One region of the Mesorhizobium sp. M0833 genome, then DNA from elsewhere that is predicted to be linked to it. Evidence: predicted binding sites of a transcription regulator. Region 1 holds the regulator's gene; each other region holds the start of a gene.
The links. Region 1 encodes PhoB, which activates phosphate uptake and scavenging genes when phosphate is short. Its sites were predicted from a motif close to TGTCATNNANCTGTCAT; they were not measured.
Positions count from the first base shown of each region.

Region 2: NKH98_RS07030 (esterase-like activity of phytase family protein) is a predicted target of PhoB. The motif match lies at 2,492-2,508, and genes of this name have one in related genera.
Region 3: NKH98_RS26490 (RNA degradosome polyphosphate kinase) is a predicted target of PhoB. The motif match lies at 2,684-2,700, and genes of this name have one in related genera.
Region 4: NKH98_RS03580 (alkaline phosphatase D family protein) is a predicted target of PhoB. The motif match lies at 2,502-2,518, and genes of this name have one in related genera.

Region 1 covers NZ_JAMYOQ010000002.1:30,388-34,929, reverse strand. Annotated here, with positions in the region: gene pstB (phosphate ABC transporter ATP-binding protein PstB) at 1-603, shown strand, start outside; gene phoU (phosphate signaling complex protein PhoU) at 636-1,343, shown strand; gene phoB (phosphate regulon transcriptional regulator PhoB) at 1,360-2,049, shown strand; gene NKH98_RS02235 (ROK family protein) at 2,059-3,303, opposite strand; gene xylF (D-xylose ABC transporter substrate-binding protein) at 3,589-4,542, shown strand, end outside.
Region 2 covers NZ_JAMYOQ010000004.1:215,957-220,498, forward strand. Annotated here, with positions in the region: gene NKH98_RS07015 (sugar phosphate isomerase/epimerase family protein) at 1-36, opposite strand, end outside; gene NKH98_RS07020 (Gfo/Idh/MocA family protein) at 33-1,067, opposite strand; gene NKH98_RS07025 (LacI family DNA-binding transcriptional regulator) at 1,262-2,287, shown strand; gene NKH98_RS07030 (esterase-like activity of phytase family protein) at 2,596-4,074, shown strand; gene NKH98_RS07035 (L,D-transpeptidase) at 4,222-4,542, opposite strand, start outside.
Region 3 covers NZ_JAMYOQ010000031.1:31,097-35,638, reverse strand. Annotated here, with positions in the region: gene ppx (exopolyphosphatase) at 1-410, opposite strand, end outside; gene NKH98_RS26490 (RNA degradosome polyphosphate kinase) at 410-2,611, opposite strand; gene NKH98_RS26485 (zinc-finger domain-containing protein) at 2,761-3,006, shown strand; gene NKH98_RS26480 (FAD-dependent monooxygenase) at 3,026-4,255, shown strand; gene NKH98_RS26475 (TIGR02117 family protein) at 4,271-4,542, opposite strand, start outside.
Region 4 covers NZ_JAMYOQ010000002.1:291,762-296,303, forward strand. Annotated here, with positions in the region: gene typA (translational GTPase TypA) at 1-338, opposite strand, end outside; gene NKH98_RS03575 (hypothetical protein) at 537-818, shown strand; gene NKH98_RS03580 (alkaline phosphatase D family protein) at 855-2,429, opposite strand; gene NKH98_RS03585 (MFS transporter) at 2,708-3,991, opposite strand; gene NKH98_RS03590 (TetR/AcrR family transcriptional regulator) at 4,074-4,542, shown strand, end outside.

The sequences.
Region 1 (4,542 bases):
CGCATCTACGAGCTCTACCCGAAACAGACCGCCGAGGGCCAGGTGCTGCTTGACGGCAAGAACATTCTCGACCGGTCGCAGGATCTCAACCTCCTCAGGACAAAGATCGGCATGGTGTTCCAGAAGCCGACGCCGTTCCCGATGTCGATCTACGAGAACATAGCCTTCGGCGTCAGGCTCTACGAGAATCTCGGCAAGTCCGAGATGGACGGCCGCGTCGAGCAAGCGTTGAAGCGGGCCGCGCTGTGGAGCGAGGTCAAGGACAAGCTAAACGCCAGCGGCTTGAGCCTGTCCGGCGGCCAGCAGCAGCGGCTCTGCATTGCCCGCACCGTGGCAGTGAAGCCGGAAGTCATTCTCCTCGACGAACCGGCTTCGGCCCTCGACCCGCTGTCGACGGCCAAGATCGAGGAACTGATCGACGAATTGCAAGCCGACTACACGATCGTCATCGTCACCCACAATATGCAGCAAGCGGCGCGCGTGTCGCGCCAGACCGCCTTCATGTATCTGGGTGAACTGGTCGAGTTCGACCGGACCGAGAAGATATTCACGTCGCCCCGCGAGAAGCGCACGCAGGACTACATCACCGGCCGCTTCGGCTGAGCCGTTCCGATCATGCATATGAGGACAGGACCATGGGCGAACACACAGTCGCTTCTTTCGACGAGGATCTCGAGCAGATCAGCAAGCTGATCCGCGACATGGCCGACCTCGCCGGTTCGATGGTCGGCGGGGCGACCAAGGCCCTGTTGAATTCCGACAACGTGCTGGCGCAACGCGTCGTCTCCGACGACGCCATCATGGATGCGCGTCAACGCGAACTGGACGATCGCGCCATCACCCTGATCGCCAAGCGCCAGCCAATGGCTCACGATCTGCGCCATGTCGTCGGAGCGATCCGCATGGCCGGCGACCTCGAACGCATCGGCGACCTTGCCAAGAATATCGCCAAGCGTGTGAGCGCGGTCGGCCTCAGCGTCACGCCGCGCGACCTATCGCATTCCATCGATGCGATGGCGCAGCTAGTGCTCATCCAGGTGCAGGGCGTCATCGAGGAGTATGCTGCAGGCGATGCGGCCGCCTTGGCCAAGCTGCGCGCCGCCGACGAGCGTATCGACGTCAAATACACGTCCGTGTTCCGCGAGCTGTTAACCTACATGATGGAAGATCCGCGCAACATCACTGCTTGCACGCATCTGCTGTTCTGCGCCAAGAATCTCGAGCGGATCGGCGACCATGTCACCAACATCGCCGAAAATGCGTATTATGTGCTGACCGGCGAACAATTGCCGGTCAATCGTCCGAAGCAGGACGAAACGACAATGTCGGCGCCGGTGACATGATGGGGGTGCCCAGCCGATGATCGCACCACGCATAATGGTGGTGGAGGACGAGGAGCCGTTGGGCGTGCTGCTCCGCTACAATCTCGAATCCGAAGGCTACCAGGTCGAGGTGGTGACACGCGGCGACGAAGCCGAGATCCGTTTGCAGGAGAATGTGCCCGACCTTCTGGTGCTCGACTGGATGATACCGGCGGTTTCCGGCATCGAGCTCTGCCGCCGGTTGCGCGTGCGCCCCGAAACCGAGCGGCTGCCGATCATCATGCTGACCGCGCGCGGCGAGGAGAGCGATCGGGTGCGCGGTCTTTCGACCGGCGCCGACGACTATCTCGTCAAACCGTTTTCGACGCCGGAATTCATGGCCAGGGTCAAGGCGCTGCTGCGGCGCGCCAAGCCGGAAGTGCTGTCCAGCGTGCTGAAGGTCGGCGACATCGTGCTCGATCGCGAATCGCACAGGGTCTATCGCAAGAAGAGCGAGATCCGACTCGGGCCGACCGAATTCCGGCTGCTCGAGTTCATGATGCGGCATCCGGGCCGCGTCTTCTCGCGTAGCCAGTTGCTCGATAATGTCTGGGGCGAGACGATCTATATCGACGAACGCACCGTCGACGTCCATGTCGGGCGGCTGCGCAAAGCCGTCAATAACGGCCGCATGCCGGATGTCATCCGCACCATCCGCGGTGCCGGCTATGCGATCAGGGAAGATTGACCCGCCTGGTCAGGCGACGTTCTTTCTGACGCCGGGCCTCATTTGCGCGCCCGGCGCGAAAATCTCCTGGTCGACGAAGCTTAACGCCCGCATCGCGCAGCCTTCGCGGATCAGCGGCAATTCGTTCGGCTCGGTATCGAAGGAGATCGAGCCCGAGTGCTGGCCGCCGGCGGTCTGGGCGATTGCCTTGCGCAAGGCCGGCTCGATCAGATCGAAGGCAGCGGCACTGGCGCCGACCATCGCGACCGGTGCCGGATCGATCAGCGCGAACAGCGAGCCGAGACCGAAACCCAGCGCTTCGCCGGCCTTGCGGTAGGCCTCGCGTTCCGGCCCATCCTTCTCGCGCGCGCGGGCGGCCAGCGCGCGCATGTCGGCGTCGCTGACGTCGGCGATAGGTTCGCTGTCTTCGCTCATCTGCCTGGCGTTGCGCCAGATGGCATAGTTGCCGGCATAGGCTTCGATGCAGCCGCGCCGCCCGCAACGGCAGAGCGCGCCGCCCGGACGATGGATCATGTGGCCAAATTCGCCGCCCGAGGAATGCGTCCCGGTGAACAGTTCGCCCTTCAGCACAAGCCCCATACCGATGCCATGCGAAAGCAGGATGGCGATGAAGTCGTCGCGATAGCGATCCGGATTGCGCCAGCGCAAAGCCACCGCCATCATATTGCAGTCGTTCTCCACCGTGGCCGGGATGCCGAATTCGTCCTCCAGCATGTCGGCAAAGGCGATGTCCGTCTGCGGCGTGATCGGCGACCACAGCATGGCGCGTGCAGGGGAGTCGGTAATGCCCTGAATCGCCAGGGCGATGCGGGCGACACTGCGGACGTCAAGGTCTGGGTCCTCAAGCCGGCGCCGGACGATGGCCATGCATTCGCGGGTCAGCTCGTCGCGCGGCATGGTCAGCGTGTCCAGCCGGCGCTGTTCCTCGGCGACCACCTGTCCCGCATAGTCGATAATGGCGGCCGACAGGAAATTCAGTGACAACACCACGGTCAGCACCGCCGCCGCTTCCGGGTTGAGGGCGAGGCCGACCTGCGGACGACCGCGTTTCAACGAAACGGGCTCACTTGCCTTGCTCTCGGCGAGGATGCCTTCCCGTATCAGGTCGGAGGAGATCGCCGATATGGTCGAATGACTGAGGCCGGTGGTGGCTGCGATCTCCGTACGCGATGGCTGGCCAGCCCGGCGCACCGCCGAGATCACCATCGCCCGGTTGCGCCGGCGCAAATCGTCGTGGCGGATTCCGACGGACATCGTTTTGCTTTCCTCCCGGTTGCCGCGGCCGCTCATGAACCGGAAGCCGTCGGTAATGTCCGACAAATAGTGTCAGATGCGGCAAATAGTGTCAGATGCAGGTGGCGCTGTCATCGTTTATTCCGACGCTCGAAAAAACTCGCAGAGTCATCAAAATCCATCACAATCGATGTTGACAGCAGCCGGAGATCGGGCCAGTATTTTTTCGAGGCTCGAAAAAATTAGAGCTTCTAAGCTGGTCTTTGAGCCAATTGGTCACGCCGTACGCGGCGCAGGGAGGATATGATGAAGAAATTCACGACCGCCATTCTGGCGGGTGTCGCCATCACGCTGGCGCTGGGGTCGGTGGCGCAGGCGAAAGACAAGGTCATCGGCGTTTCCTGGTCGAACTTCCAGGAAGAGCGCTGGAAGACCGACGAGGCCGCAATGAAGGCGGCCATCGAGGCCGCCGGCGACAAGTATATTTCTGCCGACGCACAGTCCAACCCCGGCAAGCAGCTCACCGACGTCGAGAGCCTGATCTCGCAGGGTGCCAATGCGCTGATCATCCTCGCACAGGATGCCTCGGCCATCGGGCCGGCCGTGCAGAAGGCACTGGACGAAGGCATCCCGGTCGTCGGCTATGACCGGCTGATCGAGAACAAGGACGTGTTCTATCTGACCTTCGACAACAAGGAAGTCGGCCGCATGCAGGCCCGCGAAGTCTTCAAGGTGAAGCCGGAAGGCAATTACGTCTTCATCAAGGGTTCGGGTTCCGATCCGAATGCCGATTTCCTGTTTGCCGGTTCGATGGAGGTGCTGAAGGAGGCCATCGACAGCGGCAAGATCAAGAATGTCGGCGAGGCCTATACGGACGGCTGGCTGCCGGCCAACGCTCAGAAGAACATGGAACAGTTCCTGACCGCCAACGACAACAAGGTCGATGCCGTGGTCGCGGCCAATGACGGCACCGCCGGTGGCGTCGTCGCCGCGCTGACGGCGCAAGGGCTGGCCGGATCGGTTCCGGTCTCGGGCCAGGACGGCGACCACGCCGCACTGAACCGCATCGCGCTTGGCACACAGACCGTGTCGGTGTGGAAGGACGCGCGCGAGCTCGGTAAGAACGCCGCCGAGATCGCCTCGCAGCTTGCCGACGGCAAGCAGATGACCGACATTGCCGGCGTGAAGGATTTCACCACGCCCGGCGGCAACACGGTCAAGTCGCTGTTCCTGACTCCGGTCGCCATCACCAAGGATAAC
Region 2 (4,542 bases), on a different contig from region 1:
GCCGATCCTGATGTCGAGCAGCGGGTTTGGCATCATGATCCTTCCTGTGCAGCGATGGCGACCCGGCGCCCGGTCTCGGCGCTCTCGATCGCAGCGAAAACCATGGCCAGGCTCTTGATGTTGTCGGCGCCGCGCGTCTCCGGCTCAGTGCCGGTCTCGACGGCGCGGACGAAATCCTGGATGATGCCGAGATGGCCGCCGACGCGATCGGCCGGGTCGAGCGGCGGCACGGCTATCGGTTCGGTGCGGTCGAACAGGCCTTCACGGACCGGCTGCACGATTTCCGCCTTCAGCCCGTCCTCGCCGTCCCACACAATGCTGCCGCGCTCTGCGACGATCCGCCATGTACTGTCCCAGCTGGTGCGGAAGCCGGCCGCGCACCAGCTGCCGGCATAGGTGAACAGCTTGCCGCCGCCGAGGTCGAAGCTTGCGGTCGCCGACGACCCTTGCCGATACCAGGAATTGGCCGGCTCCCACTCCTGGCAATAGACACCGGTCGGCTCGCCGGCCGCCATGTAGCGGGCGGCATCGAATGTGTGGATCGCCATGTCGAGCAGCAGCACATGACGCATCTCCTCGCGAAAGCCGCCGAAATGCGGCGCGACGAAGAACTCGGCATGGATGCTGGTTGGCGCACCAATGGCGCCGGAATCGAGAAAGCGCCGGATGCGCCTGACATTGGCGACATAGCGGCGGTTCTGGACGACGGCATGGATACGCCCGGCGCTGCGGGCGGCCTCGACGATGGCACGCGCATTGTCCGGGCTGTCGGCGAGTGGCTTTTCGGTCAGCAGGTGGCAATTATGGGCAAAGGCGGAAAGCGCGACCTCGCGGCGAGCGGCGGGAACCACCACGTCGAATACCGCGTCGGGCCTGGTCTGGTCGAGCACGGCGTCGAGGTCGGTTCCAATGATGGCGCTCGAAAGCTCGTATTCGCGCGCCCTCGCCCGCGCCCGTTCGACATCGATATCGACCAGGCCGACAATGGCGAGCCCGTCGATCTGCCTGGCTGCATCGAGCCATGCCTTGCTCATGGCGCCGCAGCCGACCAGGACGACATTGATCATCCAGTGCTCCTCCCTCTCGGCCCCTCCAGACCGATCGTCACGGCGTTCACGGCAGGGCCGTGAATGTTTTCCGTAAACGTTTACGAGAACACACCCGATGGCGTAGAATGTCAATCGGCCGATAGCGAAAAACGTGATGCCGGCTTGGCCTGAACAGCAGCCGGTGCTAGCCAAGCAAGGGGGAGAACTGTCCTTTGGCGTCCAGCATTCACGACCTTGCGCGTCACCTGAACATTTCGATCGGCACGGTGTCGCGCGCGCTCAACGGCCGCGCCGACGTCAACGCCGACACACGCCAGCGCGTGCTCGATGCGGCCAAGAAGCTGAATTATTCGCCGAACCAGTCCGGCCGCAGTTTGCGGCGCGGCGCCACCCATTCGATCGCCTTCATGCTGCAGCCGCATCCGGGCGATCAGGAATATGGCGAGCCGTTCTTCATTCCGTTCCTGACCGGGTTGCAGGCCAAGCTCGCCGAAAGCGGACTCGACCTGATCGTGGTGATGGGCGCGCCGGGCGACTATCAGCAGGAGCGCCTGCGCCGTGTCGTCGAGACCCGGCGGGCCGATGCGGTGGTGCTGGCCTGGACGCGGCGCGAGGACGAGCGCATCGACTATCTGACCCAGGCCGGTTTCCCGTTCGCGACGCTCGGCCGCAGCCGCTCCGGCGGCGATGCCTACCCCTCGCTCGACCTCGACTTCGAAAAAGCCGGTGCTGACGCGGTCGATCGTCTTGTCGCGCGCGGTCACCGCCGCATCGCGGCCATCCGCCCGTCGCTCGATCTCAATTTCGGCTATCTGTTCCTCGCCGGCTATCGCAAGGCGTTGCGGCGGCACGGCATCGAATTCGACCCCGAGTTGATCGCCGACGGCTTCATCAACGAGGCAGGCGGCTACGCGGTGACGCCGAAGGTCATGCGCTCCAAGGACCCGCCGACCGCCATCATCTTCAACAATGACGCGATGGCGCTTGGCGGCTGCAAGGCTTTGGCCGAGGCGGGCATCAAGCCCGGCCACGACATCGCGGTGATCGTCATCGTCGACACCCCGCTCTGCCGCTATTTTTCGCCGGCGCTGACCGGCTTCCGCCCGGCGCTTGAGCCGATGGGCGAGCGGCTGGCCGAAATGCTGCTGGCATCGATCCCGGCTTACGCCGGCGCCGAAGGCGCACGCATCATCCGTGAAGTCTGGCCGCTGCAGCTGATCGCGCGCGACAGCGATTGAGCGCGGCACTTCCCTTCTCCCCTTGGGGAGAAGGTGGCCGAGCCCACGGGTCTTGCCTTCGGCAAGCCAGAGGACAGGCTCAGCTCGGTCGGATGAGGGTGCTCCAGCTCGGCACCGAGGCACTCCGTCCAGCACCCCTCTTCCGTCTCGGCGCTGCGCGCCGATCCACCTGCTCCCACAAGGGACGAAGGAACAAGCGCCCTCTGTCACGCAAGTATCATGTTCGCGTCCTAGACCTTTTTCGGAAAGCGCTGGCGGCATGTCGATGCGACGCCCGCTTCGGCTGTTTTGTCACAAAGAGGATTTCCATGAAAAACCTGCACCGAAACGCGTCCCTCGCGGTCGCGCTGGCGATGTTCACCGCCTTGACTCCGGCCTTGGCTGAAAACGCAGCGACCGTCGGCGGCGTCAGCTTCGTCAACAAGGGCCTGGTCGGTGTCGGTCGCATCCCGGCCAGCCAAAGGGACAAGTTCGGCGAGACGTTTGGCTCCGGCTCGGGCATGGCGATCGACGCTGCCGGCTGGACGCATGGCGCCGATGGCTATAAGGGCTCGCTGTGGCTGCTGCCGGATCGTGGCTACAATGTCGTCGGCACCACCGATTACCGTCCGCGCATCAACACGATTGCCATCGAATTCGCCCCGATCGCACCGGGTGCGGCACCAGCCGCCGGCCAGGAACAGTCGGGCCTCAAGGCAACCCTTGCCGACACCATGCTTTTGACCGACGACAAGGGCGCCGACGCAACCGGCCTCGATCCGCTCAACGGCGTGCGCGCCGCGACCGACGACATGCCGATCCTGCCCGAAGCCAACGGCAAGCTCGCGCTCGATAACGAGGCGATCGTGCGGCTGCCCGACGGCACCATGTTCATCTCGGACGAATATGGTCCGAACATCTACCACTTCTCCGCCGATGGGCGTCTGATGTCGGCAACGCAGTCGCCGGCGGCGCTTGTCCCGATGCGTCATGGAACGCCGAACTTCGCGTCCAACAATCCGGGACCGGGCGCGGCAGACCCAGATCCGACGGATCCCGAAACCGGCCGTCAGAACAACCAGGGCCTCGAAGGCATGGCACTGACGCCGGACGGGAAGTTCCTGATCGCTGTGCTGCAATCGGCCCCCAGACAGGATGGCGGCGATTCCGCTTCGACGCGCCAGAACACGCGCGCGCTGGTCTACGATGCCTCGGATCCGGCCCAACTCAAGCTTGCGCATGAATATGTTGTGCCGCTGCCGGTGTTCACCGATGCCAAGGGCAAGACCAAGATTGCCGCGCAGAGCGAAATCGTGGCTCTGTCGGACAAGACCTTCCTGATGCTGGCGCGCGACAGCGGCAACGGCCAGGGGGTGAAGGGCGACACCTCGCTCTATCGCGAGATCAGCGTCGTCGATGTGTCGGCGGCAACCGACATCGCCGGCACCGAGTTCGACAAGGACAAGCCGGTTGCGCCCAAAGGTGAGCTCGATCCCTCGCTGACGCCGGCCAAGCTGACGCCGTTCATCGACATCAACGACAAGACCGAGCTCGGCCGCTTCGGGCTGCACAATGGCGCGCCCAATGACCGCAACAACCTTTCGGAGAAGTGGGAGGCGATGTCGGTGGTGAGCGTCCTCGATCCAACACGGCCCGACGACTATTTCCTGTTCGTCGCCAACGACAATGACTTTCTCACCCAGGACGGCTTCCAGGTCGGCGCGGCCTACAAGGCCGAAGATGGCGCCGATGTCGACACGATGTTCCTGGTCTATCAGGTCACGCTTCCAGGCCTCGCCGGGAAGTAGCGACACCCCCAGGCAGGGGGGCGCCCCGACCGCGTCCGCCTGCCTGGCACGATCGAACGGTCGGGCCCTTCAGTTGCGGCTCGCCGGCACAAGGATTGTGTTCTAGTGGGTTTGCAAAACCTAAGACTGATGATCCGTCGAAGGCACTTACCTCAACATCTCCGCGTCCTTTGGCACGCCCGCATCGATCGGCTCGGCCGTCCTGTCCGACACGGCGGCGATCTTCCCGGCGGCCGACAGGTTCGGGCGCACGAAGACCGGCGCGACGCCGTCGACGCGGCTGTAGAGGTCGATAATGTCCTGATTCATGAAGCGCACACAGCCGGAGGAAGCGTTCTTCCCGATGGAATCCCACTCCGGCGTGCCGTGCAGCCGGTACATCGTGTCCTTGCCGTCACGGAAGAGATATAGCGCGCGTGCGCCCAGCGGGCTGTGCGGGCCGGGCGGCATGCCGTCCTTGTATTTCGC
Region 3 (4,542 bases), on a different contig from region 1:
GGGTGGAAACCGGAGATCACGCCGAGTGCCGAATAATGAGCTTCCTCGCGGCCGCTCAGCACCTGGATCTCGGTCTTGAGCACATCCTCGGCGCGGTGGATGAAGTCGGGGCCGTTGACCGCCTCACGAGCGGCGGCGGTCGCCAGCACATACATGCGCTCGGCGCCGGCCTGGTCGGAGAGCGCGCGGAAGCGGCGGAACTCTTCCATCGAACGCGTCACCGCCTCGGGATCGAGCTTTCCGGTCGAAACGATGCCGCGGCCGAGGCCGGCCAGCATCTTTTCGTTGAACAGCAAGGTCGGCGAGCGCGCCAGCCCCTCATAGATCACAAGACGGATCGAGTTCGACCCGATATCGATGATGGACAGCGGTCGGCGGTCCTGGAGCCGGCCCTGGGACGCTGAAATCATCAGCCCGTCGCTGCGTTCTGTTTCTTGCGGCGTTTGAACTGCGCGATGCGCTTGGGCGCATGCGACTTCAACGCATCGCCCCGTCCGGACAGGCTCGGATTGGTCATGAAATATTCCTGCGCGTTGAACGGTTCCTCGCCCTCCTCCAGCACGACGCGCCGGGAGGTTCCATCAGCCAATACGTCGAAACTTTGCTGGTTGTCCATGATGTTGCCGAGCATGATCTGGCCGAGCACCTGCTCATGCACAGTTGGATTGGTGATCGGCACCATGGTCTCGACGCGGCGGTCGAGATTGCGCGGCATCAAATCGGCCGAGGAGATGTAGACGATCGCCCCGTCCGAGGGCAGGCCGTGGCCGTTGCCGAAGCAGTAGATGCGGCTGTGCTCGAGGAAGCGGCCGACGATCGACTTCACCCTGATGTTCTCCGACAGGCCGGGCACCTGCGGTCTCAGGCAGCAGATGCCGCGCACGACGAGATCGATCTCGACGCCGGCGCGGCTGGCATCGTAGAGCGCATCGATGACGATCGGGTCGACCAAGGCATTCATCTTCATCCAGATGCGGGCCGGTCTGCCCTCCAGCGCGTGGCTGATCTCGTCCGAAATGTGCTGGAGGATGCGGTCGCGCAGCGTGAACGGCGAGATGGCCAGCCGCATCTGCTCGGCCGGCTCGGCATAGCCGGTGATGAAGTTGAACAACTGGGCGACATCGCGCGCGATTGTCGGGTCGGTGGTGAAGAAGGACAGGTCGGTGTAGATGCGTGCCGTGACCGGGTGGTAGTTGCCGGTGCCGAGATGCACATAATTGCGCAGCCTGCCATCCTCGCGCCGCACGACCAGCGACATCTTTGCGTGGGTCTTCAGTTCGAGAAAGCCGAAAACGACCTGGACGCCGGCGCGCTCGAGGTCGCGGGCCCAACGGATGTTGGCCTCCTCGTCGAAACGCGCCTTGAGCTCGACCAGCGCCGTCACCGACTTGCCGGCCTCGGCGGCGTCGACCAACGCGCGTACGATCGGGCTGTCGTTGGAGGTGCGGTAGAGCGTCTGCTTGATCGCCACCACTTCCGGGTCGGCCATTGCCTGGCGCAGAAACTGCACCACCACGTCGAAGGATTCGTAAGGGTGGTGGACGATGATGTCCTTCTCGCGGATCGCGGCAAAACAGTCGCCGCCATGCTCGCGGATGCGCTCGGGAAAGCGCGGATTGTAAGGCGTGAACTTCAGATCGTCGCGGGCGACGGCGACGATCTCCGAAATCTGGCTGAGCGCCAGCGGACCGGTGAGCACGCTGATGCGGCTTGCCGAGACGCCAAGCTCGCCGGCGACGAAATCGCGCAATTCGGCCGGCATCGACCTGTCGAACTCGATGCGGATGACCGAGCCGCGGCGCCGCCGCTTCAGCGCCGTCTCGAACAGCCGCACCAGATCCTCTGATTCTTCCTCGACCTCGATATCGCTGTCGCGGATGATGCGGAACGTGCCGGAGCCCTTGACCTCATAGCCGGGGAACAGCTTGCCGATATAGAGACTGACCGCCTCTTCGAGTGGAATGAAGCGGACATGATGCTTGCGATCCGGCAAACGGATGAAGCGCCTCAGCGCCACCGGCAGGCGCAGAAGCGCGCTCATTTCCTCGCCGTTCTTGCGATGGCGCAATTGCAGCGCCATCGAGAAACCGAGATTGGGAATGAACGGAAACGGATGCGCCGGGTCGATCGACAGCGGGGTCAGGACCGGAAATACCTGCTCCTGGAAATGGTCCTCGAGCCAGGTCTTCTCGTCCTTGGTCAGCGCATCGCGGGTGATGCTTTCGATGCCTTGTTTGTCGAGCAGCAGCATCAGCGCCGAAAGGCTGTTCTGCTGGTCCTCCTGCAGGCGCTCGACCTCGCGCAGCAATTGTTCGAGCTGCTGCTCGGGAGTACGCCCATCCGGGCTCTTCAGCACGATGCCCTCGCGCACCTGGCCGGCAAGACCGGCGACGCGGACCATGAAGAACTCGTCGAGATTGGCTGCCGATATCGACAGGAAGCGAACGCGCTCGAGCAGCGGATGATTGGCGTTCAGCGATTCTTCGAGCACGCGCCGGTTGAATTGCAGCCAGGAAAACTCGCGGTTGACGAAGCGGTCGGGATTGCCGCCTTCGCGGCTCGCGGCCTCGACACTGATGAATTCGTTCTGGACCGGCTTCAGTTCGTTCATGGTTTCCGCTCTTCCCACACCGTTTGACGACCACAGCCTTAACCGGCTCAACTTATCCTCTGACAGGCTTTTGCGACAGTTTCATTTCATCGATCTTGCAAAGAGATGGGTTATGATCCAGATGCAATCGACAAGATCAGGAGACGACGATGGCAGGCGGTTCCATTCCCCATTTCCAGAACGATGCGGGCTATCCGGCAATCGACATCGGCGTCAAGGAATTCATGTGCACCGGCGCCAATCCGCCTTTCGACCACCCGCATGTATTTCTCGATATGGGCGACGACAATGAAAAAGTCTGCCCCTATTGCTCGACGCTCTATCGCTATTCGCCCAAGCTGAAGGCATTGGAAACGCAGCCGCCGGGCTGCCTCTATATCGACCAGGCCGCCTGATTCTTCCGCGACAAGCCTGATGCGAGAAACGCAGTGCCGGCTGGTGGTCATCGCCGGGGCGGGCGTCGCCGGGCTGACGACGGCACTGGCCTTTGCCGAGCGCGGCTATCGGATAAAACTGTTCGAACAGGCGCAGCACCTCGAGGCTGCCGGCGCCGGCATCCAGCTTTCACCCAACGCGACACGCATCCTTCGACAATTCGGCGTACTCGATCGGCTGCTGCCGACGGCGGTGCGGCCGGAGGCGGTCGTGCTGAAGGATGCCGTCACGCTGCGCGAGCTGGCGCGCGTACCGCTTGGCCATGTGGCTGAAACGCGCTGGGGAGCACCCTATCTCGTCGCCCACCGCGCGGACCTGCAGTCAGCGCTGATGGAGCGGATAGCCGAGCGGTCCAAGGTCGAGCTTGTCACCGGTGCCCGCGTCGGCGGCGTCGCAACCGGACCGAATGGCATCACCGCAACAGTCGTTGCCGGCACGACCATCGAAGCCGAAGCATCGTTGCTGGTCGGAGCCGATGGCGTCTGGTCGTCGGTGCGAGAAACGCTCGCCCGCGAGGGGGCCGATTTCCGGAGAATCCGCTTCTCGGGCGAGCTGGCCTGGCGCGCAACGGTGGCCGCGGACAGCCTCGCCGGACAAGCCTTCAGGGTGATCGGTGCGCCGGATTGCGTTACCACATTCCTCTATCCAGGCTTCCATATGGTCGCCTATCCGGTCAGCCGTGGCGCGGTCTTCAACCTCGCGGCCTTCACCAAGGGCGAGCGCATCGCCGAGAGCTGGTCGGGGCATGCCGACCCCGCCATCCTCGCCAGCGCCATGCGCGGTACCGCGCCGGCGCTGGTCCGTCTGGCGAGCGAGGCCGCGCCATGGACGGCATGGCCGATCCATACCGTCGAGCAGCGGCGGTGGACGACGCCGCAGGGCATCGCGCTGATCGGCGATGCGGCGCATGCGATGACGCCGTTTGCCGCACAGGGCGCGGCGATGGCGATCGAAGACGCGGTAACCCTTGCCGGTTTCGTTGCCAGCTCGCCTGCCGACCTCAGCAGCGCGCTTGTCGCCTGGGAACAGGCGCGGCGGCCGCGCGTATCCCAGGTCGCCCGCCGCGGCGCCCTCAACCGCCTCGCCTGGCATGCGGCCGGGCCGGTGGCGATGGCCCGCAACCTGTTCCTGGCGATGCGCTCACCCGAAAAACTCGCCGCTGATCTGGACTGGCTCTATGGCTGGCGGGCGGACGCTCGGCGGTCCTAAGTCATCGGAGCCTTGTCAATTGTAAAGCCGCATCGACAGGCTAAGCGAGGCCGGCAGCGGGTTCCACCAGCCGGTGCGCAGGCCGGCGGTGCGCAGTGCCGCCGCCGCCCAGGTGTTGCAGCCGACCAGCGCGTTGAAATGGCCATTGGCTTCGAAGAAACGATCGAAACGGGAATAGGCCGCATTCTCGATCGGCATGGCCCCGTTCGGTCCCTGCTGAAAGCTCGCTGCAATGAAATCGAGCAGCGCCGCAAAGCGTTCCTCACTTACGTCGAAGCCGGCGACGT
Region 4 (4,542 bases), 260 kb from region 1:
TTGCCCACGACGAATTTGGTCTGCGGCATCGGGCCCTCGGCGGCGTCGACCAGCACGATGGCCGAATCCACCATCGACAGGATGCGCTCGACCTCGCCGCCGAAATCGGCGTGGCCGGGCGTGTCGACGATGTTGATGCGGGTATCCTTCCAGTCGACCGAGGTCGCCTTGGCCAGGATGGTGATGCCGCGTTCCTTTTCAAGATCGTTTGAATCCATGGCGCGCTCGGCGACGCGCTGGTTGTCGCGGAACGAGCCGGACTGTTTCAGGAGCTGGTCGACGAGGGTGGTTTTTCCATGGTCGACGTGCGCGATGATCGCGATATTGCGGATTTTCATGTTTCGGTCTCGGGAGCGTTGCAGGCAGCAGGCCAAAAGGCGCTGCCTCTTTCGGTTGGGCGGCTCATACAGGGTTTTTCGCATTTGCGAAAGAGGAGGCGAGCCACCAAATAAAGTCACCAAATCTTAAATGTCTTGGTGTGAAGTGGAATTATTAACCAAGGCGGAACCTTTCGTGGTCCGGACAGTTCGAATTTCATGATCGAGACAGGCATCAAACTCCGGCCGATTTTGGCATGTACCGCGCTCGCCGTCCTCCTCGCGGCAAGCGCGGCGCAATCGGCCGCGCCGTCCAAGGAGACGCGGTCTGCTCTGCCGTCCGACAAGCGCTCGGCAGAGCAGCTTTTTGCCGATGCTCCGGACGGAGTCGACCCGGTGGTGACCGGACCGGTCAGCACCGCCTTCAAACAAAGGCAAAAAAACGCCGGATGCGACAGCGCCGTCTGGCCCAATATTCCCGTCGTCTGCTATCCCGATTGATGCACATCCACCTTCGGGGTGGTCCTAAAGGCAATCTCACGCCGACCGCACCGGATCGAGCGTGACCTTGTAGAGTTCGCTGTCGTCGCGATCCATCAGCCGCACCGTCAACTGCTCGGTGGCTCCATCGATGTCGACGAGCCCGAAGAACTGCAGGCCGGCCGACGGCGGCAGGTTCTGACCCTGTTCGGCGGTCGGTGCCTTGATGAACCTCAGCTCCGGGCCGAAAGTCATGTCGAAAGCATTCGGTCCGAACGTGCCGGCGTGGATCGGACCCGAAACGAATTCCCAGAACGGATTGAAGTCCTGGAACTGCGCCTTGTCCGGATTGTAATAATGCGCGGCTGTGTAATGCACGTCTGCGGTTAGCCAGACGGTATTGCTGATCCCCGCGTTCTTTATATAGCGAAGGAGGTCGGCAATTTCCAGCTCGCGCCCCTTGGCCGCGCCATTGTCGCCATTGCTGATTGCCTCGGCCCCGACCTTCATGGTGCCGTCGTTCCAGACGACGAGGCCGAGCGGCATGTCGGCGGCGATGATTTTCCAGGTTGCATTGGAATTCGCCAGCTCGCGCTTCAGCCATTTCGTCTGTTGTTCGCCGAGGATGCGTGATTGCGGCGTCATCGTCTCCTGCATATTCGGACCGTTGGGGCCGCGATAGGAACGCATGTCGAGGAAGAACACATCGAGCAGCGGCCCATAGGCGATTTTGCGGTAGACACGGCCGGGCTCAGACGGCTCGTAGCGGATCGTCGTCATTTCGTGAAAGGCGCGCGCCGCGCGTGCCGCCAGTACATGGATGGATTTTTCGGTGTAGCGGTCGTCGGCGCTCAGATCCTTCGAATCCGACCAGTTGTTCACCACCTCGTGGTCGTCCCACTGGTAGAACGTCGGGCAGATGGCGTTCAGCGCCAGCACGTTCCTGTCCATCAAATTGTATTTCCACTGACCCCGGTATTCATCCAGCGTCTCGGCAACCTTGCGTTTTTCGTCGATCAGCACGGTGTTCTTCCACTTGCCGCCGCCGGGCAGGTCGACCTCGTCCTTCATCGCGCCGTCGGCATAGATCGTATCGCCCGAATGCAGGAAGAAGTCCGGCGTGTGCTTGGCGATCGTGGCGTAGGTCTTCATGCCGGTGTCGTCGATGCCCCAGCCCTGGCCGGCGGTGTCGCCCGACCAAGCGAAACGAATGTCGCGCTTCGAGGCAGGTGCCGTGCGGAAGCGGCCGACGATCGGCTCGGAAACGGCGTTGATATCGGAAAGATCGGCCGCGACCATGCGGTAGAAGATGTCCTGGTCGGAGGCGAGATCGGTAAGCAGCCGCTTCACCGTATAGTCGCTGGCCGGCGAGCTATCGAGCGGCGCCAGGCGGACGGCATTGGCGAAGCTCTCCGTCGACGACACTTCGAACATGACGCGCGACGGCCGGTCCGTGCGCGCCCAGACCATGCCGCTGGTCGCGTCGACGTCGCCGGATTGGATCCCGTGGGTAAAGGCCGGGCGCTGATTGGCGCGCGAGTAATAGGGAAGCGCGAGGCCCGACGCGCCGACCAGGCCAACGGCGCTGGCCGACGTGACGAAAGCGCGCCGCGTCATCGAAATCTTGTTCATGGCTGTCTCCTGGATGGCGTTGAACGTCGCCGCCAAGCTCCAGCTTCAATGTTTCAGGCACATTTCGAAACGATGAAGGTTTGATAACAGTGAACAGGCGGGCGATCTCCCCCCTTGAGGGGGAAATGTCGCCGCAGGCGACAGAGGGCGTCGCCTCGCGTGGAGCGCCGGCTTCCTGCGTCTGCGATAAGAGGCCGAGCCCAGCCGAACCGACCCCCTCTGGCCGCTTCGAGGCCATCTCCCCCTCAACGGGGGAGATTAGCACTCAACTGTGCACCCTAAGCCGCCTGCGGTTCCGGCTCGAAGGCCGGGCGGCTGGTGTTGATCAGCAGCGAGATGCAGGCGGCGGCTATTGCCGTCATACCGGCGATCAGGAAGGCAAGCTCGTAATTGCCTTGCAGCTCGCGCATAGTGCCGCCGAAGAAGGCCGCTGTCGCGGCGCCAACCTGATGGCCGGCGACGATCCAGCCGAAGACGATCGGTCCGCTGCGGTCGCCGAACGCCTCGTTGGAAAGCCTCAGCGTCGGCGGCACCGTGGCGATCCAGTCCAGTCCGTAAAACACGGCGAAGATGATCAGGCTGGTTGCCGAAAAGCCGGAATAGGGCAGATAGATCAACGACAGGCCGCGGATGCCGTAATAGACGCCGAGCAGCTTGCGCGGGTCGAAACGGTCGGTGAGCCAGCCTGATAGCGTCGTGCCGATCAGGTCGAAAATGCCCATCATCGACAGCAGGCCGGCGGCTTGCACTTCGCCTATGCCCATGTCGCCGCAAAAGGCGATCAGGTGCGTGCCGACCAGCCCGTTGGTGGTGAAGCCGCAGACGAAGAAAGTGGCGAACAGATACCAGAACACGCGCGTGCCGGCGGCGCGGCGCAGCGTGCTCAGCGTATGCGAAAGGAAATTGCCTTGCGCGGCCGGCGGCGCCGGCGGCACGTCGTCGGCATCGGCGCCATAGCGGACCATGCCGATCGAGGCCGGGCGCTCCGGCACCAGCATATAGACCAGCGGCACCAGGCAGGCGGTGGCCACGGCAATGGCGATGGCGACCGGCTTCCAGCCGCCTGACTGGGCGAGCGAGGCGAGCAACGGCAGGAAGACCAGCAGCCCGGTGGCGCTGGACGCCGACATCAGTCCCATCACCAGGCCGCGATTGGTCTTGAACCAGCGGTTGACGATGGTTGCGCCGAGCACGGTGGCGACGGCGCCCGAGCTGACGCCGGAAAACACGCCCCAGGTGAGGAGCAGATGCCACGGCTTGGTCATCAACAGGCTGAGCGCGGTCGATCCCGACATCAAAAGCAGCGCGGCAAGCAAGGTGCGGCGCAGCCCAATCCGCTCCATCAGCGCCGCGGCAAACGGCCCGGTCAGGCCATAGAGGAAGATGCCAGTGGCAGCGGCCAGCGAGACGACGTCGCGCCGCCAGCCGAAACTGTTCTCCAGCGGCAGCATCATGACTGCCGGCGCCGAACGCAGGCCCGCTGCGATCAGCAGGCAAAGGAAGATGACGGCGACCACGACGAAAGCGTAGCGCTGGCCAAACGGGCGGGATTGAGCTATCATGTTACTGACCGGTACGTTGCAGGAGCGCGAAACATACGTACCGACCGGTAACATTGTCAACCAGCTAATCGGTACACCAGACATGAAAAGCATTGAACCAACGATCAAGGCGAATGACGCATCGCCGCCTCGCGCCGCCGAACGGATTCTCCAGGTGGCGCGCGACCTGTTTTACCGGCAAGGCATCAGGGCGATCGGGGTCGACGAGATCGTGCGGCGTGCCGGCGTCACCAAGCCCAGCCTTTACCGCAGCTTTCCGTCCAAGGATGAGCTGGCCGCATCCTATCTTCGGCACTATGACCTCGAATTTTGGGAGCGCTTCGACGAGGCGGTGAATGCCCATCCCGGCGATCCGCGCGCGCAGATCGTCGCCTTCCTGACGCGTGTCGGCAAGCGTACGCAGAAGCCCGACTATCGCGGCTGCGGCATGACCAATGCCGCGGTCGAATATCCGGAACATGGCCATCCGGCCCGCGTCGTGAGCGAGGCCAACAAGCAGGAATTGCGCCGGCGCCTGCGTGCCATGGCGGCAGAGATGGGCGCCGGCGACG